DNA from 3 places in the Afipia massiliensis genome. Region 1 is predicted to be linked to each of the others. Evidence: predicted binding sites of a transcription regulator. Region 1 holds the regulator's gene; each other region holds the start of a gene.
What was found. Region 1 encodes LexA, which represses DNA repair genes until DNA is damaged. Its sites were predicted from a motif close to TGTTCNNNNTGTGTTCNG; they were not measured.

Region 1 (9,735 bases):
GCAAGCAGAACGCCTACCGCAACGTCGCGCTTCTGAATGCCGCCGCAGCCCTCGTGGTTGCCGGCAAGGCCAAGGATCTGAAGGAAGGCGTTGCGCTCGGCACCAAGGCGCTGGACACTGGCGCGGCGGCGGACAGGCTCAAGCGCCTCGTCGCTGTCTCCAATGCTTGAGGAGCGATTACCTTTGTCGGACATCCTCGAAAAGATCGAAACCTACAAGCGCGAGGAAATCGCCGCCTCCAAGCGTGCGCTTCCGCTGGCCGAAGTCGAGGCGCGCGCCAAGGCCGCCTCCGCGCCGCGCGGTTTCGTCAACGCCATTCGCGGCAAGATCGCACGCGGTGACTATGCGTTGATCGCCGAGATCAAAAAGGCGTCTCCCTCGAAGGGACTCATTCGAGCCGACTTCGACCCTCCCGCTCTCGCCAAAGCTTACGAGGCCGGCGGCGCTGCGTGTCTTTCGGTGCTGACCGATACGCCATCGTTCCAGGGTTCGCTCGCATTCATGGTCGCCGCGCGCGCTGCGGTCTCGCTGCCGGTGCTGCGCAAGGATTTTATGTACGACACCTATCAGGTGGCAGAAGCCCGCGCGCATGGCGCCGACTGCATCCTGATCATCATGGCCGCGCTCGACGACACTGCGGCGAAGGATATCGAGGACGCAGCCTTCGCACACGGCATGGACGTGCTGCTGGAAGTTCACAATCGCGAGGAACTCGACCGCGCATTGAAGCTGCGCTCGCCGTTGCTCGGCGTGAACAACCGCAACCTGCGTACCTTCGAGACGACGCTGGCCACCAGCGAAGAACTCGCGCCGCTGATCCCGACGGATCGCATCAGCGTCGGCGAAAGCGGAATCTTCGCACCGGAGGATCTCGCGCGTCTCGCAAAGGTCGGCATGTCGACCTTCCTCGTCGGCGAAAGCCTGATGCGTCAGGCCGATGTGACGACCGCGACCCGCACCCTGCTCGCTCGTAACGACGCGCAACGCGCCACCGGGACGCGCTGAGCCGTGGCCAAAGAGAAATCAAAGAAGAAAGCAAGCGCCGCCCTTACCCACATCGATGCCAAGGGCGAAGCCCGCATGGTCGACGTGTCGGCCAAGCCGGACACCGAACGCGTGGCGGTGGCCGAAGGCCGTGTCATCATGACCCGCAAGACGCTTGATCTCATCGTCAAAGGCAACGCCGCCAAGGGCGACGTGCTGGGCACCGCGCGCGTCGCCGGCATCATGGCGGCGAAGCGCACGTCCGATCTCATTCCGCTTTGCCATCCATTGGCGCTGTCGAAAGTCACGCTCGACATCACACCCGACACCAAGCTGCCGGGCTGCCGCGTGCGCGCCACGGTGAAGGTCAAAGGCCCCACCGGCGTCGAGATGGAAGCGCTGACCGCCGTGTCGGTGGCGTGCCTCACCATCTACGACATGGTGAAGGCCGTGGAGCGCGGCATCCAGATCGAAGCCATCCGCCTGGTCGAGAAAAAGGGCGGAAAATCCGGTCACTACCTGGCCGATTACTGAGGAGCGTCCTATGGCGCTGATGCCGGTCGCCGACGCCTATGTCGCCGTTCTCAAGGACGCCAGCGCCCTTCCCGAAGAAACCGTTGCGCTCACCGATGCGTTTCATCGCACGCTCTCCCGCGACGTTGCAGCCCTTCGCACCCAGCCGCCCGTCGCGCTGTCGGCGATGGATGGCTACGCGGTGCGCGCGGCGGATGCGGTGCCGGGCGCGCGGCTGAAAGTGATCGGCGAAGTCGCGGCCGGACGGCCGTTCAATCAAGCCATTGGCGCGGGACAGGCAGCGCGCATCTTCACCGGCGGCGTTGTTCCCGGCGGCGTCGACGCCGTCGTCATTCAGGAAGACACCACGCGCGACGGCGAGTTCGTCATCGTCAACGAAGCCATCGCAGAGGGAAAGAACATCCGCCCCGCCGGCATCGATTTCCGCGAAGGCGACGTGCTGCTGCCGCGCGGTTCGTGGCTCAATGATCGCGCCCTGGCGTTAGCCGCAAGCATGAACCATCCGCAGTTGCCGGTGCACCGCCGCCCGAAGGTCGCGATCCTCGCCACCGGCGACGAGCTGGTCGCGCCGGGCACGACGCCCGGCCCCGGCCAGATCGTCTACAGCAATCTGTTTTCTCTCAGCGCACTGGTGCGAAGCGAAAGCGCGGAGGTCATCGATCTCGGCATCGCGTGCGACACGCTTGAATCCACCGCGAACGGAATCAGCCGCGCACGCGACCTCGGCGCGGACGTTCTCGTCACCACCGGCGGCGCGTCGGTCGGCGATCACGATCTCGTTCAGGCTGCGCTGAAAGCCGAAGGCTTCGACATGGCCTTCTGGAAGATCGCGCTGCGCCCCGGCAAACCGATGATGCACGGGCGGCTCGACACGATGCGCGTGCTCGGGCTGCCTGGAAATCCGGTGTCGTCCTATGTCTGCGCCTTCCTGTTTCTGGTGCCGCTGATCCGCGCGCTCTCGGGGCGGACGAGCGTCGATCATCTGCTTGAACGCGCCGTGCTTGGGCGCGAATTGCCTGCCAACGACAAGCGGCAGGATTATCTACGGGCGCGGCTCACGCCCGGCAGCGACGGCTTGCCTGTCGCAACCTCCGTGGGCGCGCAGGACAGCTCGCTTGTAGCCAATCTGGCCGCGTCCGATGCGCTGATCGTCCGCGCCCCCCATGCGCCAGCCGCCCCGGCTGGCTCGCCCTGCACGATCCTCCGGCTTCCCGGCTGATCCCTAAACCCTCCCGCCGTTCACGAGAAATTAAGGGGTTGCGGAACACATATGGAACATATAGTGTTCGTTCATGATTTGTTTCGAGTGACTCGCACCCCTTAAGTGTCCTTCCCGTACTTCTTTCAGTGGGATCTAAAGAGGCGCGGCATCGGCTCAAAACTCGAGATTCTAGGGATCGGGGACCAATTCAGATGCTGACACGCAAACAATACGAGCTTCTGCGCTTCATCAACGAGCGGCTCAAGGAAGCTGGTGTTCCGCCCTCCTTCGACGAAATGAAGGACGCGCTGGACCTGCGTTCCAAGTCCGGCATCCACCGGCTCATTACCGCCCTTGAAGAACGCGGCTTCATCCGCAGGCTCGCCAACCGGGCCCGCGCCATCGAGGTCATCAAGCTTCCCGAACTCGGCGCCAATCCGGGCGGCGCACGCCGCGGCTTCACCCCGAGCGTCATCGAAGGCAACCTCGGAAAGGTTCGCGCGAACACCTCCGCCGGTCCCGACGAGGATGTGAGCTACCCCGTTTCCGTACCGGTCATGGGCCGGATCGCGGCAGGTACACCGATCGAGGCGCTGCAGACCCGCAGCCACACCATCAGCGTGCCGCCCGACATGCTCGGGTCCGGCGAACACTACGCCCTCGAAGTGCGCGGCGATTCCATGATGGAAGCTGGTATTCTCGACGGCGATACCGTGCTGATCCAGCGCAACGAGAGCGCCGACACCGGCGACATCGTGGTGGCGCTGATCGATGAGGAAGAAGCCACCTTGAAGCGCTTCCGGCGCCGCGGTGCGTCCATCGCGCTCGAGCCTGCCAACGCGGCTTACGAGGTCCGTATCCTTCCGCCCAATCGCGTGCGCATTCAGGGCAAGCTGATCGGGCTCGTTCGGAAGTATTGAGTTCGGTTTGGCACGAACTGAAAAAATGGTCCGGCGCCATTCCGGGGCGCGAGCGCTTGCGAGCGAACCCGGAATCCAGAAACTGCTTCCACCGAACCCTGCTGGATTCCGGATCAACCCGCTGCGCAGCCTGTCCGGAATGACAGCGCGATCAATCATCAGGCTGGAGATCACTTTCCGTCGGCGTGGCGTCGACCGGCTGGACCGGACGGTTTAGCCGGACAGCAGAGACGTCAGACTCGTCTTCAACATTTGCCGGTGACCAGGGCCGATCCACGCCGCGCGGCCGGTTAGCCGTGATCGCGTAGCCGTCCGCTGTTTTGCGCAAGGCCAGCGTCCCTCGCCTGCGCAGCATCTCCTGATCCAGCACCATGGCCGCGCAGTCGGTGGGCGGTTGCCGAAGCGTCACGATGACCGCGGCCCGCGCGCAATCGTCCGCGAATGCGTCAGGCTTCAGTGTCAGCGCAATGGTCGAACCATCCGCCGCCTGCACCACGCATCCGGACGTGTCGCACGAGACACCGTCGGTCAGCGACGCATCGATTGCCTTGCGCATGTCGGCATCGGCCGCGAGCCATTCGCGCGACAGGAACGCGTCCTTTCCGGTGCGCATCAGGCGCAGCCTGCCGTCCTTCCCCCGCACCGCGACCGTATGTCCGTCTCCGGCAACAAGGATGTCCGGCTGCGGCGTGGTCAGTGCCCAGACCGTTGCCAGCGCGATCAGCCCTGCGCCCGCCCAGCGCAGCGGTGTCCGTAGCAGGCCGAGCGCGATGATGCCTGCGCTCATCACCGCCAGCGGGCCGGTCCCGAATGACGCGATCCGCCCGATGGCGCCCGGGAGCGCGGCAACCCATTGCGCTACCGCCACCATCCAGCCGATGCCGACATCCATCAGCCGCCAGAACAGGCCGTCGAATCCGAACGGCATGGCGAGCAGTCCCAGCAGTCCGGCCGGCATCACCAACACTGAGACCACCGGCATCGCCGCGAGATTGGCCAGCACGCCGTAGGGCGTGACGCGATGAAAATGAAACGCCGCGTAAGGCATGGTCGCAAACCCTGCGACGAGCGATGCCAGCGCCAGCATCGTGATCTCACGCCCGCCCCAGAGCGCCGCGCGCGCCACCTGCGCATTGTCAGGTGACGCAAACAGATTCGGCATGCCGATCTGGACTAGCGCGACTAATCCCAGCGTCGCCGCGAACGACATCTGGAAGCTCGGATGCACCAATGCTTCCGGCGCGATCAGCAGCACGATCATGGCCGCCACGGCGAGCGTGCGAAACGTGATCGCGCGCCGGTCCACCATCACGGCGATCAGCACCACCGCCGTCATGAAGAACGAGCGCTGCGTCGCGACTTCCGCGCCCGACAGCAGAAGATAGAAGGCGGCGGCGAGCAGCGCCGCAACGGCCGACCATTTCTTGATCGGGAACGTCACGGTGAGCGCGGGAAACAGCGCCAGTAGCGCACGCACCGCGAAGAACACGACGCCCGCCACCACCGCCATGTGATAGCCGGAGATCGACAGCACATGGCCGAGCCCGGAAATGAACATGGCGTCGTTGACCGGGGCGGAGATCGCATCGCGGCGTCCGGTGAGCAACGCCGTTGCAATGGCGCGGTTGTCGCCGCTGAGCACGCTGCGAATGCGCGCGTCGATCGCATCGCGCATGCCCTGCATCGTGGCTGCATAGCGCAGATAGGTGCCGCCACTGCGCGGCGCCTCGACGGTCTTGATCGCGCCCATGGCGAAGCCTGATGCGCCGATGCCTTGGAAATACATATCGCGTCCGAAGTCGTAACTCCCCGGACGCAGCGGCGAGAGCGGCGGCAGCAGTCTCGCCTTGAGCTCAACAAAGCTGCCAACCGCAGGCGCAGTGCCTTTCTTGACAGACAGCCGCACGCGCTCGAGTTTGATCCCGCCGCGCGGCGATTCCATTTCTTCGACACGCAGCACGAAGCGATCGGTGCGTTCGCGCTCGTCGCGGGTTTCGACAAAGCCCTTCATCGTCACCGAGAACATCGGACGCGCCAGCACACCATGAGCGACGCGCGCGGTTTTCAGCGCCGCCGTCGCGAAGCCCGCGGACAACGCGGCCAGCATCACCACGAGAGGAAAGATGCGACTCCGCCGCGCGAAGAACGCAGCGACACAGAGCGCGAGCGCCGTGACAGCAGCGACCGAGGCCACAGGCTCGCGATCCACCGCGAAGTAAGCGGCGATGCCCGCGCCGAACGCGACCGGCACCCACGGCAACAACCGGCCCGGCCCGGCTTCCGCCGCGACCCAGTTCCGGATCTTTTCAGTCAGAAATGCGGATCCGCGCTCGGCGGCATCGCCGGCATCTGCGCGCACGGCACCGCGCGGCGGCCATGTGATGGCCCGCCCCGCCCGGCCTTGGGATCGCGTCTGATGCTCGCCCCCGCCCGCCATCGCTTCGCTCCGGCATCGCTTTCGCAATGCTAGCGGAAGCGATCAGCCAAACCAGCGGAACGGATACAGAATGGACGCATATATTCTTTAGATGCCCCGTCCTGAAAAATTGACCGGAAATGCGGTCATTAAAACGAGAGACAGGCCGTCATTGCGAGCGAAGCGAAGCAATCCACCTTTGGGAAAACAAGAACTGGATTGCTTCGTCGCAAGTGCTCCTCGCAAAGACGAAGTACGAAAGCTTGCAGCGCGTCGGTATCTCTAGCTCCCTGCCGAGACCTTGGCCCAGGTGTCGCGCAGACCGACGGTGCGGTTGAAGACCAGCTTGCCCGGCGCGGAGTCCTTGTCGCGGCAGAAATATCCCTGCCGTTCGAACTGTATCGCGCCTTCGAAATTGTCGCTCGCCAGCGCCGGCTCCAGCATCGCGGTGACGGTTTCGAGCGACTCCGGATTGATCTGCGACGCGAAATTCGCGGCGTCGGGCTGTGGCGTGGTGAACAGCAGATTGTAAAGCCGCACCTCCGCTGGCACAGCTTCCGTCGCGCTGACCCAGTGGATCGTCGCCTTGACCTTGCGTCCGTCGGGCGCATTGCCGCCCTTGGTTGCGGGATCGTAGGTGCAACGCAGTTCGACCACCTCGCCTGCCGCGTTCTTGATGACGTCGCGGCAGGTGATGAAATAGCCGTAGCGCAGCCGCACCTCGCGGCCCGGCGCCATACGGAAGAACTTCTTCGGCGGCTCTTCCATGAAATCGTCGCGCTCGATGTAAAGCTCGCGGCCGAACGGAATCTGCCGCGCGCCCTGCGACGGATCGTCGGGATGGTTGATAGCTTCGAGCTTTTCGACCTGCCCTTCGGGAAAATTCTCGATCACCACCTTGAGCGGATTCAGCACTGCCATGCGGCGGGGCGCGGTCTTGTTCAATACCTCGCGCACCACGAAATCGAACATGCCGATGTCCACGGTGCTGTTCGCCTTGGCCACACCGATGCGCTTGACGAACTCCCGCAGCGCCTCCGCCGGAATGCCGCGCCGCTGCAGGCCCGCAAGCGTCGGCATGCGCGGATCGTCCCAACCAGACACATGGCCGCCGCGCACCAGTTCGGTGAGCACGCGCTTGGACAGCAGCGTGTAGGTCACGTTGAGACGCGCGAACTCATACTGGTGCGGCCGCGACGGCACCGGAAGATTTTCGAGGCACCAATCGTAGAGCGGCCGGTGATCCTCGAATTCCAGCGTGCAGATCGAATGCGTAATGTGCTCGATCGCATCGGACTGGCCGTGCGCGAAATCGTAGCTCGGATAGATGTTCCACGCACTTCCGGTGCGCGGATGATGCGCATGGAGGATGCGATACAACACCGGGTCGCGCAGGTTGATGTTGCCCGACGTCATGTCGATCTTGGCGCGCAGCACGCGCGCCCCGTTCGGAAATTCTCCTGCGCGCATGCGCGCGAACAGGTCGAGATTTTCATCGACCTGACGCTCGCGGAACGGGCTGTTTTGTCCCGGCTCGGTCAGGGTTCCGCGCGTCAGCCGAATCTCTTCCTGCGACTGGTCGTCGACATAGGCCTTGCCGGTGCGGATCAGGTGTTGCGCCCAGGCATAAAGCTGCTCGAAATAATCCGACGCGAAATGCAGATGCTCGCCCCACTCGAAACCAAGCCAGCGCACGTCGCGCTCGATGGCGTCGATGTATTCCTGTTCTTCCTTGGTCGGGTTGGTGTCGTCGAAACGCAGATGACAGCGGCCGCCGAATTCTTCGGCGATCCCGAAGTTCAGGCAGATCGACTTGGCATGGCCGAGATGCAGGTATCCGTTGGGCTCCGGAGGAAAGCGCGTCACCACGCCCTTTTCACGCCCCGAGGCCAGATCCGCAGCGACAATATCGCGGATGAAATCGCGGCCCGCGGTCGAAGGCGATTCGTCAGTCATTGGTACCCTTTCAACCCAGTGTGGCGGTTCGCAAGCCCGCATCATTTCGCAGCACATTCCTTTGCGCGCTTGCGAACCGAAGCCACACTGGAAATACAGCTTCCAATGTCCTTTTGAATTCGAAGTTCGCTACGGAAGATGCCGCAAAATGGGGCGAACTTCGAATTCAGGACATTGGGCCCTATGTGCCAAATCCGGGAGGCCACGCCAAGTGCCGCCCGGCGGTGACCTGACCGGACGTTTTGCTGGCAGAACCCCGGATCGGGTAACCCGAGCGTGTAAAATCCTCTGCAAATCCCGCTGAGACAGTGTGCCGTTGTTGTGATAAACGCCCGCCGATAACCTGACCGAGATGGATCGAACCGCCCGAAATGACCGAAACCGTTGTTACCCGCTTTGCGCCGTCCCCGACCGGCTTCCTCCACATCGGCGGCGCGCGCACCGCGCTGTTCAACTGGCTTTACGCACGCAAACGGGCTGGCCGGATGCTGCTGCGGATCGAGGATACCGACCGCGAGCGCTCGACCGATGCCGCCATCACGGCGATCCTCGACGGCCTGAAATGGCTCGGGATCGAGTGGGACGACGAGACGATCTATCAGTTCTCCTGCGCCGCGCGGCATCGTGAAGTTGCCGAGCAGTTGCTCGCGGACGGCAAGGCCTATCGCTGCTACGCGACGCCAGAGGAACTGACGCAGATGCGCGAGGCCGCCAAGGCCGAGGGCCGCGCGATCCGTTACGACGGCCGCTGGCGCGACCGCGATCCGTCCGAAGCGCCTGCCGACCTCAAGCCCGTCATCCGCCTTCGCGCGCCCCAGACCGGCGAGACCGTGATCGAGGATCAGGTTCAGGGTCGCGTGGTCTGGCAGAACGAAAATCTCGATGACCTCGTGCTGCTGCGCTCCGACGGCAACCCCACCTACATGCTGGCCGTGGTGGTGGATGATCATGACATGGGCGTCACCCACGTCATTCGCGGCGACGACCACCTGATCAACGCCGCACGCCAGAAGCACATCTACGATGCCCTCGGCTGGACCGTTCCGGTGATGGCTCACATTCCACTGATCCATGGCCCGGACGGCTCCAAGCTGTCGAAGCGGCATGGCGCGCTCGGCGTCGATGCCTATCGCGCCCTTGGATACCTGCCGGAAGCGCTCCGGAACTACCTCGTGCGTCTCGGCTGGAGCCACGGCGATCAGGAAATCTTCTCGACCGAGGAGATGATCAAGGAGTTCGACCTGCCGGCGATCGGGCGCTCCGCCGCGCGGTTCGATTTCGCCAAGCTCGAAAACCTCAACGGCCATTACATCCGCAACGCCGACGACAAGGCGCTGGTGGCGGCCTTCGAGGATGTGCTCCAGTTCGTCCCCAACGGCGCAGCCATCCGCGCCAAGCTGAACGACACGACCCGCGCCCAGTTGCTTGCGGCCATGCCGGGCCTGAAAGAGCGCGCAAAGACCATCATTGAGCTGATCGACAGTTCGAACTTCATCTTTGCCGACCGGCCGCTGGAGCTCGAGCCAAAGGCCGCAGCGGTCCTCACGCCCGACACGCGCAAGCTGATCGGGGAACTTCGCTCGGTGCTGGAAACGGTCACTCCGTGGGCAGCAGATACCGCCGAGGCCGCCATGCGAACCTTTGCCGAGGCAAAGAACCTCAAACTCGGAGCGATTGCACAACCGCTGCGCGTGGCTCTGACCGGACGGACCACCTCCCCCGGA
Region 2 (9,735 bases), 1.0 Mb from region 1:
GGCGGTGAAGGACGCACTGAAGCGCTCCCTGCCCGGCCGCATCGTCGGTCTGTCGGTGGATTCACGCGGCGCGCCCGCCTATCGCCTCGCGCTGCAAACGCGCGAGCAGCACATCCGACGCGAAAAGGCGACATCGAACATCTGCACCGCGCAGGTGCTGCTCGCCGTGATCGCGTCGATGTACGCAGTCTATCATGGCCCCGAAGGACTGACGCATATCGCGCGCACCGTACATCGGCGCACAACAGTTCTGGCGACCGGCTTGCGCAAGCTCGGCTTCGCGCCGCTGAACGACAGCTACTTCGACACGGTCACAGTGGCCGTGAACGGCCAGCGGCAGGCGATCATCTCCCACGCCGCGCATGAGCAGGTCAATCTGCGGCTCGATGAAACCACCGTCAGCATCGCGCTGGATGAGACCACGACGCCTGCGATCATCGAGAGCGTGTGGCGCACCTTCGGCGGCAATCTTGTTTATGCCGACATCGAGAAGGAGGCGCGCGACGCGTTGCCGTCCACTCTCGCGCGCACCAGCAAGTTCTTGACCCATCCGGTGTTCCACGAGCACCGCTCAGAAACCGAACTGCTGCGCTACATGCGCAAACTCTCAGACCGCGATCTCGCGCTCGACCGTGCCATGATCCCGCTCGGCTCCTGCACCATGAAGCTGAACGCCACCACCGAAATGATCCCGGTGACCTGGCCCGAATTCGGCGGATTGCATCCGTTCGCGCCGAAGGAACAGGCCGCCGGCTATCACACCATGTTCGGCACGCTGGAGAAGTGGCTCGCCGACATCACCGGCTATGACGCGGTGTCGCTGCAGCCGAATTCCGGCGCGCAGGGCGAATATGCCGGGCTGCTGGCGATCCGCGCCTATCACGCCTCGCGCAACGAGCCGCACCGCAAGATATGCCTCATCCCCTCCTCGGCCCACGGCACCAACCCCGCGTCCGCCAGCATGGTCGGCATGGACGTGGTTGTCGTCGCCTGCGACGCGCGCGGCGACGTCGACGTGGAAGACCTGCGCAAGAAGGCCGACGAGCACGCGAACGACCTCGCCGCAGTAATGATCACCTATCCCTCGACCCACGGCGTGTTCGAGGAACACATCCGCGAGATCTGCGACATCGTTCATGGCCACGGCGGACAGGTCTATCTCGACGGCGCGAACCTCAACGCGCAGGTCGGACTCGCGCGGCCCGGCGACTACGGCGCGGACGTCAGCCATCTCAACCTGCACAAGACGTTTTGCATCCCGCACGGCGGCGGCGGCCCCGGCATGGGCCCGATCGGCGTGAAGAAGCACCTCGCGCCGTTCCTTCCGGCGAATATCACAAACGATAGGGACGCTGCGGTTGGTCCCGTGTCGGCCGCGCCTTACGGATCGGCGTCGATCCTTGTGATCTCCTACATCTACATCCTGATGATGGGCGGCGAAGGCCTGACCCGCGCCACGGAAGTCGCGATCCTGAACGCGAACTACATCGCCAAACGTCTCGATCCGTATTTTCCGGTACTGTATCGCAACCACAACGGCCGCGTGGCGCACGAATGCATCGTCGATCCGCGCGGGCTCAAGGCGGGATCCGGCGTCACCGTGGACGACATCGCCAAGCGCCTGATCGACTACGGCTTCCATGCCCCGACCATGAGCTTCCCGGTGCCGGGCACACTGATGATCGAGCCGACGGAATCCGAATCGAAGGCCGAGCTCGATCGCTTCTGTGACGCCATGATCGCGATCCGCCGCGAGATCGCCGACGTCGAATCCGGGCGTTTCAAAATCGAGGCGTCGCCGCTGCGCCACGCGCCGCACACCGTGCACGACATCGCGGAGGACAAGTGGGACCGGCCGTATTCGCGTGCCGAGGGCTGCTTCCCGGCCGGCACCTCGCGTACCGACAAGTACTGGTGTCCGGTCGGACGCGTCGACAACGTCCACGGCGACCGCAATCTGGTCTGCTCCTGCCCGCCGGTGGCGGATTACGCGCAGGCTGCGGAGTAACACGCTCGGAGCTTCCAAGTCGTCGTCCCCGCGAGAGCGGGGACAATCACTGGACTGTGGTTCATGTGTCGAGCGCGCAACGCGCCAAACGAATGCAGGGGTTATGGGTCCCGGCTCGCGCTACGCTTGGCCGGGACGACGCGGAGAGAAACGCTGCCGCCCTGCTCTTCAAAAACAAATCGGGCGCTGGGGATGTCGGCAACTCAACATCCACAACGCCCGTTTGCTTTCCGAAGGTGCGATGGATGCCCGAAAAGGATTCCCGTTCTTTTCGGATCGCACCCAAACCCGGGCGATTAAGCCCGAGCCGGAAATAGATTTAGTCTTCCACAGGCTCCTCGCCGTCGGCATCGCGCTCCGGCGAGCCCGCGAGGATCTGCTCGGCGATCAGGCCGGAGTTCTGGCGGATCAAGGCTTCGATCTTCGCCGTCACTTCCGGATTGGCCTTCAGGAAGGTCTTGGAATTCTCGCGGCCCTGACCGAGGCGCACGCTGTCATAGGAGAACCATGCGCCGGACTTCTCGACGATCCCGGCTTTCACACCGAGATCGAGAATTTCGCCCAGCTTCGAGACGCCCTCGCCGTACATGATGTCGAATTCGACCTGCTTGAACGGCGGCGCCAGCTTGTTCTTCACGACCTTGACGCGGGTCGAGTTGCCGATCACTTCGTCGCGTTCCTTGATCTGGCCGATGCGGCGAATGTCGAGGCGCACGGACGCGTAGAACTTCAAGGCGTTGCCGCCGGTGGTGGTTTCCGGCGAGCCGTACATCACACCGATCTTCATGCGGATCTGGTTGATGAAGATCACCATGGTGTGGGACTTGTTGATCGAGGCGGTCAGCTTGCGCAGCGCCTGGCTCATCAGCCGCGCCTGCAGGCCGGGAAGGCTGTCGCCCATCTCGCCTTCGAGTTCGGCGCGCGGCACCAGCGCCGCCACCGAGTCCACAACCAGCACATCGACCGCGCCGGAGCGCACCAGTGTGTCGGCGATTTCCAGCGCCTGCTCGCCGTGATCCGGCTGCGAGATCAGAAGTTCATCGACATTGACGCCGAGCTTGCGGGCATAGACCGGATCGAGCGCGTGTTCGGCGTCGATGAAGGCGCAGATGCCGCCCTTCTTCTGGGCCTCGGCCACCGTGTGCAGCGCCAGCGTGGTCTTGCCGGACGATTCCGGCCCGTAGATCTCGACCACCCGGCCCTTCGGCAGACCGCCGACGCCCAGCGCGATATCCAGCCCGAGCGACCCCGAGGAAATCGTCTCGATATCCATGGAGCGGTCGTTCTTGCCGAGCTTCATCACGGAGCCCTTGCCGAACTGGCGCTCGATCTGTGAGAGCGCGGCCGACAGGGCCTTGGTCTTGTCCATGGATGATCCTTCAACGATACGCAGGGCGGCGGGGGCCATAGTGGTGCTCCTTATGAACGGGATTCGCCAGCCGGACAAACAAGCTGGCTGGCCTGCTGCCCCTGCGGCGGACCGGAATCAGGATCGATCCGATGGAACAAAATGTACCCTATTTGTTCTAGGTTCGCAATATGTTCTTTTGCGAGGGGCGGTACTGGCCTGTTTTAACCCCTAGTGGCCTGTTTTGATTTGCGCTCCCATGCCAGAAAAGTGTTTCAGGGAAAATTGGGGGGTCGCATGGGAAATTTCAGTATTTGGCACTGGTTGGTCGTTTTGTTCGTGCTCACACCACCGATTCCAATCGGAAAGATTCTGCAGAAAAACGGCCGCAGCTGGGCTTGGTCTTTGCTGTACTTCGTGCCGCTCGTGAATATTATTTTCCTTTGGATCTGGGCCTTTTCAGACGACCAGAAACTATAGTCACGTTTAGAAAGGCCGCCTCAGTTGGCGGCCTCATCCTTTTCCTTAACGATCAAGCTCCGGAGTGAAGGTCAACTCGTCGACTTGGACATAGAGGATAAACAAAAAGAGGGCCGAAGCCCTCTTTTCAAAACTTACAAGCGGCCAACGGGGCGCCAATTCCCGCCACCACCTCCGTGACCGTACCCGTACCCGCCTCCCCGGTGACGATCGTAGCGCGGTGCATGGCCATACCGGTGGCCATGGCCGTAACGTGGCCCGCTTCGATAGCCATATCCACGCGACTGGTAGCAACGTCCGTAACGGTCACACACCAGGCGAACCTGATCTACGTTCGATTCGATGCCGCTCTGTGTGGTCAAGCCGTTCGGCATCGCTGACGCGGTTTCAGTGACCGCAAAAATGCTGAGAGCGGCAAGTCCAACAAGGGCGAATGAGAATTTCATTTCTTACTCCGGTATGTGATTCAAGTGAGCGCACATCGCCACCCAAACATGACCGCAATATGAGTTCCGCGTCGGTTTGCCACCCCCGCTTCCCGGCGCGGGGTTTGTTTTTCGGTTCTGTCGGAAGGTGAACAGGCATATAAAGCTGCGAGCGTTAACGTCGAACTCCTGCGTTCGGTGATGCGCGATGTCTCAGCCGGATGATTTTTTCGATCCGCGTACTGAGCCGCTTTCGGCGGCAGAGTGGTTCTTTTTGTCGCTGGTCATTCTAGGCGGACTGCTTCTGATCGGAGCCACCGTCTATTACTCGCTGGTGTGGTAAGATGATCCCAATGGCCTCGTTTTGCCCTGCGCGATGTCATCAGCCGTCACCTGTCGCGACTGACAAAGAATTGACCCCGATTCTGTGCGTCTGCCGCCAGGTTCTCCTGAACAAGGGAGAAAAAGCCAATGCGCACACTTCTCGCTTCAACTACCATAGCCCTGCTGATCGGCCTTTCACCGGCTGCCGCGATGTGTGGCGGCTCGGGCCAGCAGGCTCAGAACACCACCTCCCAGGGCGGCATGTGCGGCAGGTCCGCCGCCGTTATCGACCCGATGGCTGACAAGCCTGCCGTGTCCATGAAACAGTCCGGCATGCGCATGTGCGGTTGCTGCAAGAACATGGCGATGATGGACGGCATGAAAGCCGACGATCCGCACAAGGGCATGGATATGCCCAAGCAGTAACGCCGCCGGCGCGGCATGATCGTGCGGCTTGCCGAACCGCGCCGAACATCGCGAGGGCCGCCGCACCTGGCGGGCCTCTTGTGTTTCCGGCTCTGCGTGAATCGTAATTTTGCCGAAACTGTCGTGCGTCAGGAACCGGAACGGTCGGCCTCGTTCGCCTGCCCCTCGCCCTGTCCGTCGACCGGAGCAGCCGGCTCGTGTTCGGTTCCGAGCAACCGCACCAGATCTGCCATGCTGGTCGTGTCCTGCGCTTCTGTCGAAATTTCCGCAGCCGCTGGCCAGAGCCAGTGTTGCACCAATCGGATCAGACCAGTCATCGTCCCACCGCGTAATGTCTTATGTGACAGACGAATGCGGGGCGAGATTGGTTCCTTCGTGGAGCAAAAAAATACGACGCACGGGCGTTGCGCGCCTGCGGATCGTTTCAGCCAACCGGGGGTTGAGACAGACCATGCACCGGCGATCACAAAGCGGTGTGCTCACACCTGACAGCCAGGAGAGCGTCATCCATGCACAGGACGAACGAGATTTCCATCGGAGAGAAGTGGCAGAAAATCGCGGATGAAACCCGGGACAAGGCCCGCGCGATGCCGCCATGCGAGCAGCGCGACGATCTTCTGAAAAAGGCCCGCCAGCTCGACGTTGCCGTCAATCTGAACAACTGGCTTTCCGCAGAGACGAAGATCCCGAAGTAACGCCGCCGCGCGGCAGGAACTTCACTTCGCGGTCGATTTCGCCTTGGCGGATTTCGCGGCAGGCTCGGTTCGCACCGTGGCCCATGGATCGTTGCTCGCCTTGGCATCGGGGATCTTGGACCGCGCGGCCTTCGCCGCGTCCTCGTTGGCCTTCGCGCGCGCCTTTTCTTCCTCGGAGTATTCCTTGCCTTCTCCCAGTTTGAACCCCGGCATCATCTGGGCATATGCCGGCACAGCGACGGGAACCATCGTCAAGCCGATCAGCATCGCCACACGAAACACCCGCATCGAAACTCTCCCCGGATCAATCAATCTGTTGTGAGATTGGGACTTGTTGTGAACCTGGACGCCGTCGTCCGGACGCGCGCCTGCCCGCCATCGACAGTCTACCCCACCGCAAAACGATGGCCAAGACGGGGCAGGACGCGACCAGGGCGAGGCAAACCCTGCAAAGGGGCATGAGTTAGCCGCTGTGCAGCTGTTCCAGCCGGGCCCGGGCACGCCCCGGCTCAATGTCGTGAATCAATCCTGAACGCGAGCCAAGGCAGCAACAGGTATCGCTTTATGGACTGGCAACCCGCTGTACCTACGGTGGCGGCCATGACTCACAAGGTCGCGGCCATGACAGACACACCATTGGCGGAGAGGCGGTCGGAAACGCGTCGTCGTGTTTTCAAGGGCGGCGTCATCACGTTCAATGGCGCGGGCGTCGACTGCACGGTACGCAACATATCCAACCGCGGCGCGGCGCTGGATGTCGCCAATGCCGCGATGATCCCGCCGCGATTCAGCCTTGCCATCAAGGCGGATGATTTTGTCGCCCGCTGCCGCATGGTCTGGAATAACGGTCAGCGCGTCGGCATCGCGTTCGACTGAAGGCGCCCGGCAGCTAGAACGAAACGCCGAGGCGCGGGCCTTTCACCCACACCACGCGGCATTTCTTTTTCGATCCGGCGTAGAGCAGCTCGAACCTGTCCGGCAACGGCTTGCCGGGTGCAACCTCGAGACAAGCGCCGCCCGCGGAATAATCCACGACGTTGCAGCGGATCACCGGAGATTTCAGGTCGACGATGATGCTGGCCGAGCGGGAGAGATTCCCCGAAGGCCGGACGCGGTTGAAGCGACGATCTTGATGCATGAAGGCTCACACCTCGGACTCTCACAACGCTCTTGCGGATCTGACGTCAGGCCAATCCTTCCACTGGCACCCGTCGCGCAGATGGGGATGCCGACTTCTTCTTGACGTCAGGTCTCAGAAAAATCACGCCGACCTGGTCGCCGTTCACCCGCACCATCTTGCATCGCCGGTAAGCGAGGCCGGTCGAGGACAGCAGCAGGAAAAATTCCTTCAGATCGAGATCGCCGACGGAGCCGTCAACTTTCAGCAAAGCGCCGCCTTCGGACACATCCAGCATCCGGCACGACCGGCGCCAGGTGCCGTCGATTCCCATGATCTGCACATCAATGCCGCGTTCGAAATCGATCCGCTGGCTCTTACGAAGTTCCTTGCCCATTGCGACCTCCGTGGAGATTGCTGCCTGGTAAAATTGCGCTCCGAGAATCTCGGTTTACAAAAACTGACTTCTTAAAATTCCCACCGCCGCTGAAATGTCACGCAGGCGGTGTCATGGTAATTGTAGGTTGCGCGCAATTGCTTAAATTTTCCTGCACGCGGCGGTTTCCAACCGAATGATACCGGCAACGGCTGTCACGCCTTCGTGAGCGCGCCAGCATCGTTAACAACCGATGAAAAAAGCGCACCGCATTTAACCCTAATCCCACATCCGATTTTGATGTTTGGCGCATACCGTCGAAAATCAGGGACGCCAAAAACAACAGCGCACACAGCTCCGAAAGGCCGCGTGCCGAAGAACACGTGGAATGGGATCAGGGACGTGGTCGAGATTGCCGATGCAACACAAGCCGCCGCGCGCCGCGAGGTGAGTTTTGCTCGTGAGCGAACGAGCGACCGTTCCGCGGCTGAATCAACCGCCGCGCTCGCACCGCTCGACATGGTCTCCACTGAGCGCTGGCGCCGCCTGAGCGACAACGCCGTTGAGCCGAACGGCTATTATCTGCCCGAATGGAAGCTGGCTGTGAATGCGTCCGCGCAGGGACGCACCAACGTCCGCGCCCTCACAGCCACAACCGCGAACAATGACAGTCCGCGCCTGATCGGCCTGCTGCCGGTGATTTCCGCCTGGCGCGCCTACGGCCTTCCCCTGCCCGCGCTGGTCAGCGCCGATCCTTACGGCACACTCGCCACGCCATTGCTCGATCGCGACCAGGCCGACGAGGCCGCCGCTGAACTGATGCAACAGGCACGCAACGCCGGGGCGCATGCGCTGATCCTGCGTGACATCCCGCTCGAAGGCGCGGCGATGGCATCGTTGACCCGCGCACTCGCGTACCGCGGGCTGAAGCCGCGCATCCTGCAAAGCCATGCGCGCGCCAGCCTCGACGCAACACGCGACGCCGACGATCTGCTCCGCGACGCGCTCGGGCCGAAAAAGCTGAAAGAGCTTCGCCGCCAGCGCAACCGGCTCGCCGAACATGGCGACGTGATCTTCACGATCGCGACCGCGCCGAGCGAAATCAAACGCGACCTTGGAATTTTCCTCACCCTCGAAGCCAGCGGCTGGAAGGCCAAGCGCGGCACGGCGCTGGCGCAGCACGACGGCGACGCCGCTTTCGTTCGCCGCGCGGTGTTTGATGCCGCGGCGCGCGGCAACTGCGAAATCGTGACGCTGCATGCCGGCGAAACGCCGGTCGCCTCCGGCATCGTGCTCCGGCACCTCGACCGCGCCTTCTATTTCAAGCTCGGTGTCGACGAAAACTTCGCCAAATGGTCGCCCGGGGTTCAGTTGACGCTGGAGCTGACGCGCCACATGTGCGCCGATGACACAATCACGATGGTCGATTCCACCGCGATCCCGGGTCATCCCATGATCGATCCGATCTGGCGCGGGCGCCTTGTCATCGGCGACGTGCTGATCCCGCTCAATCGCCGCGATCCATTCGTGCCGGCCATCCGGCTCGGCCTCGCCTTGCGCACGCTCGTTCGCGAGCCGGCGCGCCGCCTTGTTCACACCATCAGAAAACTCCGGGAGACACGCTCATGAACGTCGCCTCAAGCATTTCGCCGGTCATCACCGCCGACAATGAATCGCTGAAGCGCGATTTTCCGCTGAAGCCGTTCGCGATCCGCCACAAGCTCGCGGGCCATCCGCTGCTGACGCTGTCGCGCATCGCACAGCTTGCCTCGGACATGCCGCGCGACCTGATCGAATACAATTCCGGCGACGCCTCCGTCAGCCAGGACCCGGACAAGGTGAAGAGCGTCGATCTCGATCCGGTCGAGGTCGTCAACCGCATTCAGACCGCGGGCGCATGGATGGTGCTCAAGCGCGTGGAGAAATCCCCGGAGTATCGCCAACTGCTCGAAGACGCGCTGACGTCGGTGGCCCGTGCACGCGGCTTCAAGAGCATCGAGGATGCCGGCTTCTCGCAGATCGAAGGCTTCCTGTTCGTGTCGTCGCCAAACTCGACCACGCCGTTCCACATGGATGCCGAAGACAATTTCTTCGTGCAGATCTGCGGCGAGAAGATCTTCGCCGTCTACGACAACCGCGACGGCAAGATCGCCGACGACGCGCAGGTCGAGCATTCCACCGTCAAGCACCGCAACGTGCCCTTCCACGAGAGCTTCCGGCCGCGCGGGATCGAGTTCAATCTCGACGCCGGCGACGGCTGCTACATTCCTTATCAGTGGCCGCACTGGGTGAAGACAGCGGGATCGCATTCGATCTCGATGGCGATCACCTGGAAAACCGAGGAAGTGCGCCGGCTGAACGACCTGCATCGCTTCAACTCGATGCTGCGCGGCATCGGCTTGCCGCAGGCCGCTCCGGGCGCAAGGCCCGCGCTGGACAGCACAAAGCTCGCCGTCTACCGCGCCGCCGCCGCGATCATCGAACCGCTGCGCGGATCGGAGACCATGCGCCGGATCATCCGCCGCATCGCCCTCGG
Region 3 (9,735 bases), 510 kb from region 1:
AGCGGCTATGGCTGGCAGAAGTCGTGAAACGGCTTGTTAAGCCTAATATTCGGCAGAGTTCCCTTTTCATGAAAAATTTCGACCAAAGCCCGATGATTGCTGGCAAGGACATTTCCCAACACCGCTTCGGGACGTCGTCATGGAATTCGAAAGCGCTAGTCCGGCCATTGTGAAATCGATCAAGCAGCGCGAGCTCTTGAACTGCTGGCTGCGTTTATATGCCCGGCACGACCGACTGCCCAAATTTGAAGACTATCTGCCAGAGCGCATCGCCGATGAAGCGGACGACCTCGTCTACTACACCGTGCATGGCGCCGGAGAGCTTCCACGGTTCACCATCGATAGTGACGGCACCCGGATGTCGAGCGCCTATGGCACCACCGGCAAGGGCCGCTACCTCGACGAGTATCTCGGCGCCAAACTCGAGCCGATCGTCATGCCCATCTACTATGAGTGCGTACGGCGGCGGCTGCCGGTCTACACCATCTCCAAGGTCAGCGACCTGTATGGGCGCAAGGTCGACTACGAGCGATTGTTGATGCCGTTTTCCGACGGCGCCGGCGTCAACCGCATCCTCGCCTCATTGAAAACGATCAGCGACGAGGGCGGTTTCGAAATCAGAAACCTGATGCGCGGCAACGACGTTCTGCCGGAATACGTTCTGCGCTCCGTGATCGAACGCGATCTGTTTCACAAGCTGCCCGGCCGCATCGCGCCCGGCGACACCATCGAGTTCGTCTAGCCGGTTCGCACCGGACTCTGTTTCCCAACGCTATTTGATCGCGGCCGCGTAGCTCTCGGGCTTGAAGCCGACCAGCAGCTTGCCGCCGATTTCCAGAACCGGACGCTTGATCATCGAAGGCTGCGCGAGCATCAGCGCCATCGCCTTTTTCTCGGTCAGATTGGCTTTGTCGGCGTCCGGCAATTTCCGGAACGTGGTGCCGGCCCGGTTCAGCAAAACCTCCCAACCGGCCACGTTGCTCCAGCGCGCGAGGCGATCCTTGTCGATGCCCTCGGCCTTGTAATCATGAAAGTTGTAGTCGATGCCGTGCTTGTCCAGCCAGGCGCGGGCTTTCTTCATCGTGTCGCAGTTCTTGATTCCGTAAATCGTCGCAGCCAACTTTATCTCCCCTTGCAGAGCTAACAACATTATTGGCGCAGCGCCCAACGCGCCACATGAACGTGTCGCCTTGGGCGAACAAGGCTGTGAATGAGGACGAAACTGTCGAAGCGAAATATCAGCGGAGAAATTGACCGCTCGGGCGCAGAGCGCTGGTCGTAAAGCAGCGTGATATGCGGCGTGAAACGCCGCGAGACGTGCTGGCCGAGGCCGACCCGCCAGAGTGCCTGTCCCAAACGTTCATGTAGAAATTCCAGCGCCATCATCCCGTCGCTTGCGCAAAGGACGAACGGCTTCGTCGGTCGCGTACTCGTAAAGGTCATCGTACGATCGAATGCCACCGAAAAAGCGGGAGCATCGACGGAAGCCGCGGCCATCACGCCGGCGCGCACAATGCGATCAGGTAGTTCACGGTAGTCGCCGACGGCGTGCAGCGAAAGATGAAGGCGCGGTCCCGGAGTCGGTGTCCCCGCCAATCCTTCCTTGCGGCGACGCTCGTGTGTGAACTGCGTCAGCCTCGGTCGGTCATCCGCTCCCAAAAGAAGGGCGAAGAACAGCGTTTGATTGTTACCTGGATCCCGAAACTCCCGGAAATGAGATCGTTCGGACATGGTACGCACTCCGATTTCGTCCGAACAAATCATGAACAAACAAGCCAGTAAAGCGCATCTGCCGATTAGCGCCAAAACCCCTCCATTCTCCTTGACGAAGGCTGCTCCAAATCGTATTTAAGCATCTACTTAAATACAGGTTGAACCATGCCGACAGACGCCCTCGACGCAACCTTCAAGGCCCTCGCCGATCCGACACGGCGAGCAATCCTCGCCCGCCTCGCGCTCGGCGAGACCTCCGTGCAGGAACTGGCGAAGCCGTTCGACATGAGCCTCCCCGCCGTCTCACAGCATCTGAAAGTTCTGGAAACCGCCGGCCTCGTCACGCGCGGGCGCACCGCCCAGTGGCGGCCCTGCCGTCTGGAGCCGAAGGCGCTGAAGGAAGCGACCGAATGGCTCGATCAGTACCGGCGGTTCTGGGAGGAGAGCTTCGGCAAGCTCGACCTGTATTTGAAAGACATCCAGTCAAAGGAAACTGACACATGACGACGACACTCAAAGTCAAAGCGAGCACGCCTGCGGATCAGCCCTCCATCACCATGGAGCGCGAGTTCGACGCGCCTCCAGAGGTTCTGTTCCGCGCCTTCACCGAGACCGAAGCCCTCAAGACATGGTACGGCCCGAACGGCTTCACGATTACGGTGCTCGCGAGGGACTTCCGCGTCGGCGGAATGTTTCGCTTCACGATGCATGGTCCGGACGGCACGGATTATCCGAACCGCATCGCGTATCGCGAGATCCTGCCGGGCAGACGCCTCGCCTATCTGCACGACTCGGATATCGACAACGATCCGCGTGCCTTTGAAGTCGCCGTCACGTTCGAAGCGCTGGGCGCGAACCGCACGCTGCTGACCATGACATCGATCTTCCCGTCTGTGGAAGCACGAAACGCCGTCATGAAGTTCGGCGCAGTCGAACTCGGCATGCAGACGCTCGAGAAACTGGCTGCGCACGTGAAGGGGTAATCTTCACCCGGATAGAACCTGAGCGAAACACCGCTGGTGGATCGACGAATCTGCCTTACAGTCAGGCGGCATTTCGCTCAGGAAGATACGATGGAATTCACAGCGCTGTTTCTCGCCGTCACTGTCGTCATGCTCGTCGCATGGCGCGGCTCGCGCTCGCTGACACTCGCTTTGTCCGCCGTCGTGCTCATTGCGTGTGTCGCGACCTATCTCCATCACGCGACCGATACGCTGAAGCTGTCGTTCTGATGACCCCCGCACGCGCCATTACCCTCAACGCACTCAGTCTCTACGCTGTCGCCGCCGTGCTGGCGGCGGCATTCGCCGCGCAGTTTCTATTGAACGAACTACCCTGCCCGCTGTGCCTGCTTCAGCGCATCATGTTCACGGCACTGGCCATCGGGCCGATCCTGAATATCCGCTTCGGACCGCGCCCCAGTCACTACGCGCTGTCGCTGCTGGCGGCTCTCATTGGGGCGATGGTCTCGACGCGTCAGGTTCTGCTGCACATCATGCCGGGCGACGCCGGCTACGGCTCGGCGATGCTCGGCTATCATTACTATACGTGGGCGCTGCTGGGATTTGTCGCGGCCATCGTGTTGATCTCGGCGATCCTGCTGTTCGACAAGCAGTTCGACAGTACCCGCACCGCGCCTCCCGCGTCGGCGTTTGCGCGCACGGCGGTATGGCTCGTCATCGGCCTGACGGCTCTGAATGTGATTTCGACGCTGGTGGAATGCGGGTTCGGCGCGTGCGCCGACAACCCGGTTGTTTATGAGTTGCTCAAACGCTGACGCCGTTCGCATCAGCGTTTGAAGCAAATGCCAGCGACTACTTCTCGACCTGAGACACGTCGCGAACGGCGCCACGCGAGGCGTTGGTCGTCATCGCCGCATATGCGCGCAACGCAGGCGATACCACGCGCTTGCGGTCAACCGGCTTCCACGCCGCATTGCCCTTGGCTTCCATCGCCGCACGCCGTGCAGCGAGAACAGAGTCATCGAGCTCGACACTGATGATGCGGTTCGGAATGTCGATCAGGATCGGATCGCCGGTCTCCACCAGACCGATCAATCCACCCTCCGCCGCTTCCGGCGAAACGTGGCCGATCGAGAGGCCCGAGCTTCCGCCCGAGAACCGGCCGTCGGTCACCAGCGCGCAAACCTTGCCGAGCCCCTTCGACTTCAGATAGCTGGTCGGATACAGCATCTCCTGCATGCCGGGGCCGCCCTTCGGTCCCTCGTAACGCACCACAACAACGTCGCCCGGCTTCACCTTGTTGCCGAGGATGCCGGACACCGCGTCGTCCTGACTTTCGAAGACATGCGCCTTGCCGCGAAACGTGAGGATCGATTCATCCACGCCGGCGGTTTTCACGATGCAGCCTTCCGGCGCGATATTGCCGAACAGCACTGCAAGCCCGCCATCCTTCGAGAACGGATGATCAGCCGAGCGGATCACGCCCTTCTCGCGATCGGTATCGAGATCGTCCCAGCGTTCCGACTGGCTGAAAGCCACCTGCGTCGGCACACCACCCGGTGCTGCGCGGAAGAAGTTGCGCACGGACTCGCTGTTGGTGCGTCCGATGTCCCAGCGGTTGAGCGCATCGGCCATGGTCGGCGCATGCACGGTCGGCAGGCTGGTATCGATCAGTTCGGCGCGTTCGAGTTCGCCCAGAATGGCCATGACGCCACCGGCGCGGTGAACGTCTTCCATGTGAACGTCGCTCTTGGCGGGCGCGACCTTGCAAAGACATGGCACGCGGCGCGACAGCCGGTCGATGTCGGCGATCGTGAAATCGATTTCGCCTTCCTGCGCCGCAGCCAGAAGATGCAGCACGGTGTTGGTCGAACCGCCCATCGCGATGTCGAGGCTCATCGCGTTCTCAAAGGCGGCGAAGTTGGCGATCGTGCGCGGCAACGCGGTCGCGTCGTCCTGCTCGTACCAGCGGCGCGCGAGATCGACGATCACATGACCCGCCTCGCGGAACAGCCGCTCGCGATCGGCATGGGTCGCCAGCACCGAGCCGTTGCCCGGCAGCGAGAGGCCCAGCGCCTCGGTCAAACAATTCATCGAGTTGGCGGTGAACATGCCCGAGCAGGAGCCGCAGGTCGGACAGGCCGAGCGCTCGACCGCGGCGACTTCCTGGTCACTATAGCTGTCGTCAGCCGCGACAATCATCGCGTCGATCAGATCGACCGAACGCTTTTTGCCCTTCACCACGACCTTGCCGGCTTCCATCGGACCGCCGGAGACGAACACCGTCGGGATGTTGAGCCGCATCGCCGCCATCAGCATGCCGGGCGTGATCTTGTCGCAATTGGAAATGCAGACCAATGCGTCGGCGCAATGCGCATTGACCATGTACTCGACGGCGTCGGCGATCAGTTCGCGGCTCGGCAGCGAATAGAGCATGCCGCTGTGGCCCATCGCGATGCCGTCATCGACCGCAATGGTGTTGAACTCCTTGGCGACACCGCCCGCGGATTCGATCTCGCCGGCGACGAGCTGCCCCAGATCCTTCAGATGAACATGACCCGGCACGAACTGGGTGAAGCTGTTGGCGATGGCGATGATCGGCTTGCCGAAATCCTCGTCCTTCATGCCTGTCGCGCGCCAAAGGCCGCGGGCGCCGGCCATGTTGCGGCCATGGGTCGAGGTTCGTGAGCGATATGCCGGCATATTCTTGTTCCCCCTAGATTGGAATGTTTCCAATAAGGGGGTTATGTGGCCCTGTAAAATATATTATTAGGAAGGAACTAGGTCGCTGAGAGTATTAAATGGACATTCGCCAGCTCAGGCATTTCGCGGCCGTGGCCGACACGCTGCATTTCGGCCGCGCCGCCGATCGGCTCGGCATGACCCAGCCGCCGCTCAGCCAATCCATCATGACCCTGGAGCGCGAGCTTGGCGCACCGCTGTTCGTGCGGACCAAACGCAGCGTCGCGCTGACGCCGTTCGGCGCGGAGTGGCTCTCACATGTCCGCGCCGCGCTCGACGGCGTGAAGGCCCTGCCCGGGATCGCGCATCAGTTGCGTGACGGCACCGCCGGCCATCTGGCGCTCTCGTTCGTCAGCACTGCGGACTACAGCATCCTGCCGCTGCTGGTGCGTCGCTACGCATCACTGTTTCCGAATGTCGAAATCTCGCTCACGGAGGCGACCAGCAACGTGCAGATCGCAAACCTGCTCGAAGGCAACGGCCACGTCGGTCTGGTGATTCCTCCGCCGAGCGCGGCATTTCCCAAGCCGCTCTCCTATCTGCCGCTCGTGAGCGAGCCGCTTGTCGCCGCCGTTCCGGAAAGCTGGCTTGCCGACGGAACGCTATCGTTGGCGGCTGACCGGCTCGCGCCGGAATCTGTCGTCGGCGCGCCGCTGATCATCTTTCCCCGGCAGAGCGCGCCGGCGTTCCATGATCTGGTGACCGAGTACTACGCGGCGCACGGCGGACAGGCGCGGATCGCGCAGGAAGCGATCCAGATGCAAACCATCATCAGTCTTGTTTCCGCCGGGATGGGAATCGCACTCGTCCCCGCGTCATTGCGCAATCTCGCGCGCACCGGCGTCAGCTATATCGATCTGGCAGGTCCCGCGCCGATCTTGGAGACCGGGATCACATGGCGCACGGGAGACACCACGCCGACCATCGAACGCTTCGTCAACATCGCGCGCGATGCTGAAATGATGATGCTGTATCAGCGCGCGACAGCGATTTGATTCATATCGCCTGCGTTCCGCGATAGCGCGCGAACACGCGCTGCCCGTCAGCCGAGAACAGGACGACGTCGTAAGCCTCGGGCGGAGTTCCCGCGACTTCCATCCCCGGAGAACCGACCGGCATGCCGCCGACGGCCAGGCCCTTCGCTTGCGGCCGCTCGGCAAGCAGGCGCTTGATCGCATCGGCCGGCACATGTCCTTCGATCGCGTAGCCGCCGATTTCCGCCGTATGACAGGAGGAAAGCTCCACAGGCACGCCGAGCCTCGTCTTGAGTGGCGCGAGATTGGCAATTTCGATTTCATCGACTGAAAAACCCGCAGCCTTCACGTGCGCGATCCAATCGCCGCAACAGCCGCACGCCGGGTCGCGATGGACGATCATCTTCGGAAGGGTCTCGGCTGCTTTCGAGTAACGCGACAGCACGAGCGCTACAGCCACCGGTAACGCTCCCGCCAATACCGCGCGCCGTGTCGAGATCGTCATCAATTCATCCTCATTGCCGTGGCTCGTGCCTCGGAGACATTGTTATTCCATTATCGGGAGGATTACCGCGAACGATCGATGTCATCCAATCACGGATTGGTTAGCCGCTTTCGCGGCATCCGGTGTTACCGGCCGGAGATCAGCTTCAGCCATGGCGTCAAATGGAAGGCGCTCATCAGTCCGTACATCGCGGCCATGCCACTCAGCGGTGACGCGTCATGCGCGCAGAGTATTGCCGGCGCACCTGCACCAGGAACACCCGTCAGCAGCGCCATGATCGCGAAGGTTGGCGCGGCCGCGAGGCTCAGCCACTCCGCGGCCCGGAACGCACTCGCGTTCCGGCGCAACGGCCTGCCGTTGGGCGCACCTGAACAGGTCGCGCTCATGTTGTCGCGCCGTCTTTGTTCCGGAACGCCTCCTCTCCGGCGTCCGACACCGCGACCCACTTCGGGTCAGGCGCTGCGCCGGGAACGTAGCTGTCGTTCCAGTTCCACCACTTGTACGGCCGTTCCTGAGGATAGCCCTTCGGCGAGTCCTCCCACTCCTCCTGACGACCGAGCGCGGTCATATCGAGATAGCTCCAGACGGTGCCCATCGCCTCATCGCCGCGCGTGTTGATGAGATAGGTGCGGAATATGCGGTCGCCGTCGCGGATGAAAGCGTTGTGGCCGTGCCACTCATCGACGCCGAAGTCTGCGTCGAAGCTGTCGGTGATAGTCACCCAGGGGATTCTATCCCACCCCATCCGCGCCTTCAGGCGCGCGATGTCGGTCTGCGGCGCACGCGAGGCATACACGAGCGTGGTGTCGCGCGCGTTCAGATGGACGGGGTTGGAGACCTGGTCGGCTCCCAGGGAACAGCCAATGCAGGCATGCTCCGGCCAGCCGTGCACGCCGGGCTCGAAGAAGGCGCGGTAGACGATCAGCTGACGGCGGCCCGCGAACAGGTCGAGCAGGCTCATTTTGCCGTTCGGCCCGTCGAAGACATAGGATTTCTCAACGGCCATCCACGGCATCCGCCGGCGCTCGGCGGCCAGCGCGTCACGCGCGCGCGTCTGGGCCTTCTCCTTCACGAGAAGCTGCTCGCGTGCAGCCTCCCACTCTCGCGGCGATACAATCGGTGGTGTGTTCATGACGTGCTGTCCTTCTTTCCGGGCCTCAGGTGATGTAATCGTGGTCATCGGAACCTCCGCTTTGGAGCGATCTCTCGTATTTTTCGGGCTGGAACGTAACGCCGTTCACTGCCGATCGTTCGTGTTCCGGGATAGACTTAAGGGTCGGATATCGAACGGTGGGAGTGACAAGTTTGGCGGGATTCAGATGGACTCGCTGATCACGGCCGCGGCCCGCGCACTCGCAACCGGTGATCCCCTCGGAGCACTGAACCGGGTTGCACTGCGCAACGACCCGCCTGCCCTTGCGCTCCGGGGCATTGCGATGGCTCAACTCGGCGATCTTGTCCGGGCGAGAGCCCTTTTGCAAAAGGCCGCACGCGCCTTCGGCCCAAAAGAGGCTGTGGCCCGCGCGAGGTGTGTCGTGGCCGAGGCGGAGATCGCGCTGGTCTCGCGCGACCTCGGATGGCCGACGAAGCCGCTCGAAGCGGCGCGCGTGGCGCTCGAAAAACATGGCGACTGGGTGAACGCCGCACATGCGCGCCATCTCGAGGTCAGGCGTCTTCTTCTGATCGGGCGCCTCGACCAGGCCGAGCATGCGCTCGCCGAGCTCGATCCCGCGCCCTTCCCGCCCGCATGGTTGGCCGCGCATGAACTGGTCATTGCCGGGATTGCGATGCGGCGGCTTCGGACGAAGGAAGCACGCGCCGCGCTCGCTGCCGCCGAACGCGCGGCACGTGACGCCTGTATCCCCGCGCTTTTGACAGAGATCGAAAGCGCGTCCCGCGCTCTGAACACGCCCGCGGCACGACTCATCGCGCGCGGCGAGGAACGCCCGCTCCTGCTCGAAGAGGTCGAAGCGTTGCTGGCGTCGAAAGCGCTCGTGGTGGACGCGTGCCGTTATGTCGTGCGCAACGCAGGCACGACGGTCTCGCTCCCACGGCGTCCGGTGCTGTTCACGCTTGCCCGCGCGCTCGCCGAAGCGTGGCCAAACGACGTATCGAGAAGTACACTGCTCGCGCGAACATTCAGGGCGAAGCACGCAGATGAATCGCATCGCGCACGGCTCCGCGTCGAGATCGGGCGGCTTCGCAAAGCGCTGAGGCCGCTGGCCGACATAACCGCGACCAAAGACGGGTTCGCGCTGGCGCCGCTTCGCGCACGCGATGTCGTCGTGCTGGCAACGCCGGTCGAAGAAGAGCACGGGTCGGTGCTTGCGTTCCTCGCCGACGGCGAGTCGTGGTCGAGTTCAGCGCTCGCACTTGCGCTCAGCGCCAGCCAGCGCACCGTGCAGCGGGCGCTCGATGAGCTTGCCGAAGCCGGCAAGGTCCAATCGTTCGGCCGTGCGCGCGCACGCCGATGGATGACCCCGCCGGTGGCGGGATTCACGACCGCATTGTTACTCCCTGCTTCCTTGCCGGGTGATTAGGTTGGCGGCATCGAAACAACGGAAATGGAAACATGAAACGAGCAGCAGCAGAAATCATTCGCGAATACGGCCCCTTTCCCGGCGTGCAAGAAGTGCATGGCGTCACGTTCGATGGTCAAAGGGTCTGGTTTGCGTCCGGCGACAGGCTGAACGCTCTCGACCCCGAGAGCGGGAAGACCGTGCACACGATCGATATGCCCGCGCACGCGGGCACCGCCTTCGACGGCCGGTACCTGTTTCAGCTCTTCGAGAAGAATATCCAGAAAGTCGACCCGAAGTCGGGTCGTGTGATTGCGACA

Region 2: recA (recombinase RecA) is a predicted target of LexA. The motif match lies at 3,520-3,537, and genes of this name have one in related genera.
Region 3: YH63_RS17030 (2'-5' RNA ligase family protein) is a predicted target of LexA. The motif match lies at 1,752-1,769, and genes of this name have one in related genera.

What each region holds. Positions count from the first base shown of each region.
Region 1 covers NZ_LBIA02000001.1:4,027,745-4,037,479, forward strand. Annotated here, with positions in the region: gene trpD (anthranilate phosphoribosyltransferase) at 1-170, shown strand, start outside; gene trpC (indole-3-glycerol phosphate synthase TrpC) at 184-1,005, shown strand; gene moaC (cyclic pyranopterin monophosphate synthase MoaC) at 1,009-1,518, shown strand; gene YH63_RS19400 (molybdopterin molybdotransferase MoeA) at 1,529-2,737, shown strand; gene lexA (transcriptional repressor LexA) at 2,932-3,639, shown strand; gene YH63_RS19410 (ComEC/Rec2 family competence protein) at 3,791-6,076, opposite strand; gene YH63_RS19415 (glutamine--tRNA ligase/YqeY domain fusion protein) at 6,338-8,011, opposite strand; gene gltX (glutamate--tRNA ligase) at 8,383-9,735, shown strand, end outside.
Region 2 covers NZ_LBIA02000001.1:3,003,345-3,013,079, reverse strand. Annotated here, with positions in the region: gene gcvP (aminomethyl-transferring glycine dehydrogenase) at 1-2,008, shown strand, start outside; gene recA (recombinase RecA) at 2,328-3,416, opposite strand; gene YH63_RS21920 (hypothetical protein) at 4,470-4,604, shown strand; gene YH63_RS14375 (hypothetical protein) at 4,733-5,011, shown strand; gene YH63_RS14370 (hypothetical protein) at 5,140-5,328, opposite strand; gene YH63_RS14365 (hypothetical protein) at 5,521-5,706, shown strand; gene YH63_RS14360 (hypothetical protein) at 5,728-5,994, opposite strand; gene YH63_RS14355 (PilZ domain-containing protein) at 6,307-6,582, shown strand; gene YH63_RS14350 (PilZ domain-containing protein) at 6,596-6,844, opposite strand; gene YH63_RS14345 (PilZ domain-containing protein) at 6,891-7,220, opposite strand; gene YH63_RS14340 (GNAT family N-acetyltransferase) at 7,602-8,828, shown strand; gene YH63_RS14335 (cupin-like domain-containing protein) at 8,825-9,735, shown strand, end outside.
Region 3 covers NZ_LBIA02000001.1:3,514,440-3,524,174, reverse strand. Annotated here, with positions in the region: gene YH63_RS17040 (hypothetical protein) at 140-742, shown strand; gene YH63_RS17035 (ArsC family reductase) at 773-1,120, opposite strand; gene YH63_RS17030 (2'-5' RNA ligase family protein) at 1,150-1,731, opposite strand; gene YH63_RS17025 (ArsR/SmtB family transcription factor) at 1,879-2,217, shown strand; gene YH63_RS17020 (SRPBCC family protein) at 2,214-2,696, shown strand; gene YH63_RS21675 (DUF5993 family protein) at 2,787-2,945, shown strand; gene YH63_RS17015 (disulfide bond formation protein B) at 2,945-3,490, shown strand; gene ilvD (dihydroxy-acid dehydratase) at 3,528-5,378, opposite strand; gene YH63_RS17005 (LysR family transcriptional regulator) at 5,477-6,412, shown strand; gene YH63_RS17000 (DUF411 domain-containing protein) at 6,414-6,896, opposite strand; gene YH63_RS16995 (hypothetical protein) at 7,022-7,282, opposite strand; gene YH63_RS16990 (DUF899 domain-containing protein) at 7,279-8,028, opposite strand; gene YH63_RS16985 (DNA-binding protein) at 8,216-9,436, shown strand; gene YH63_RS16980 (Vgb family protein) at 9,469-9,735, shown strand, end outside.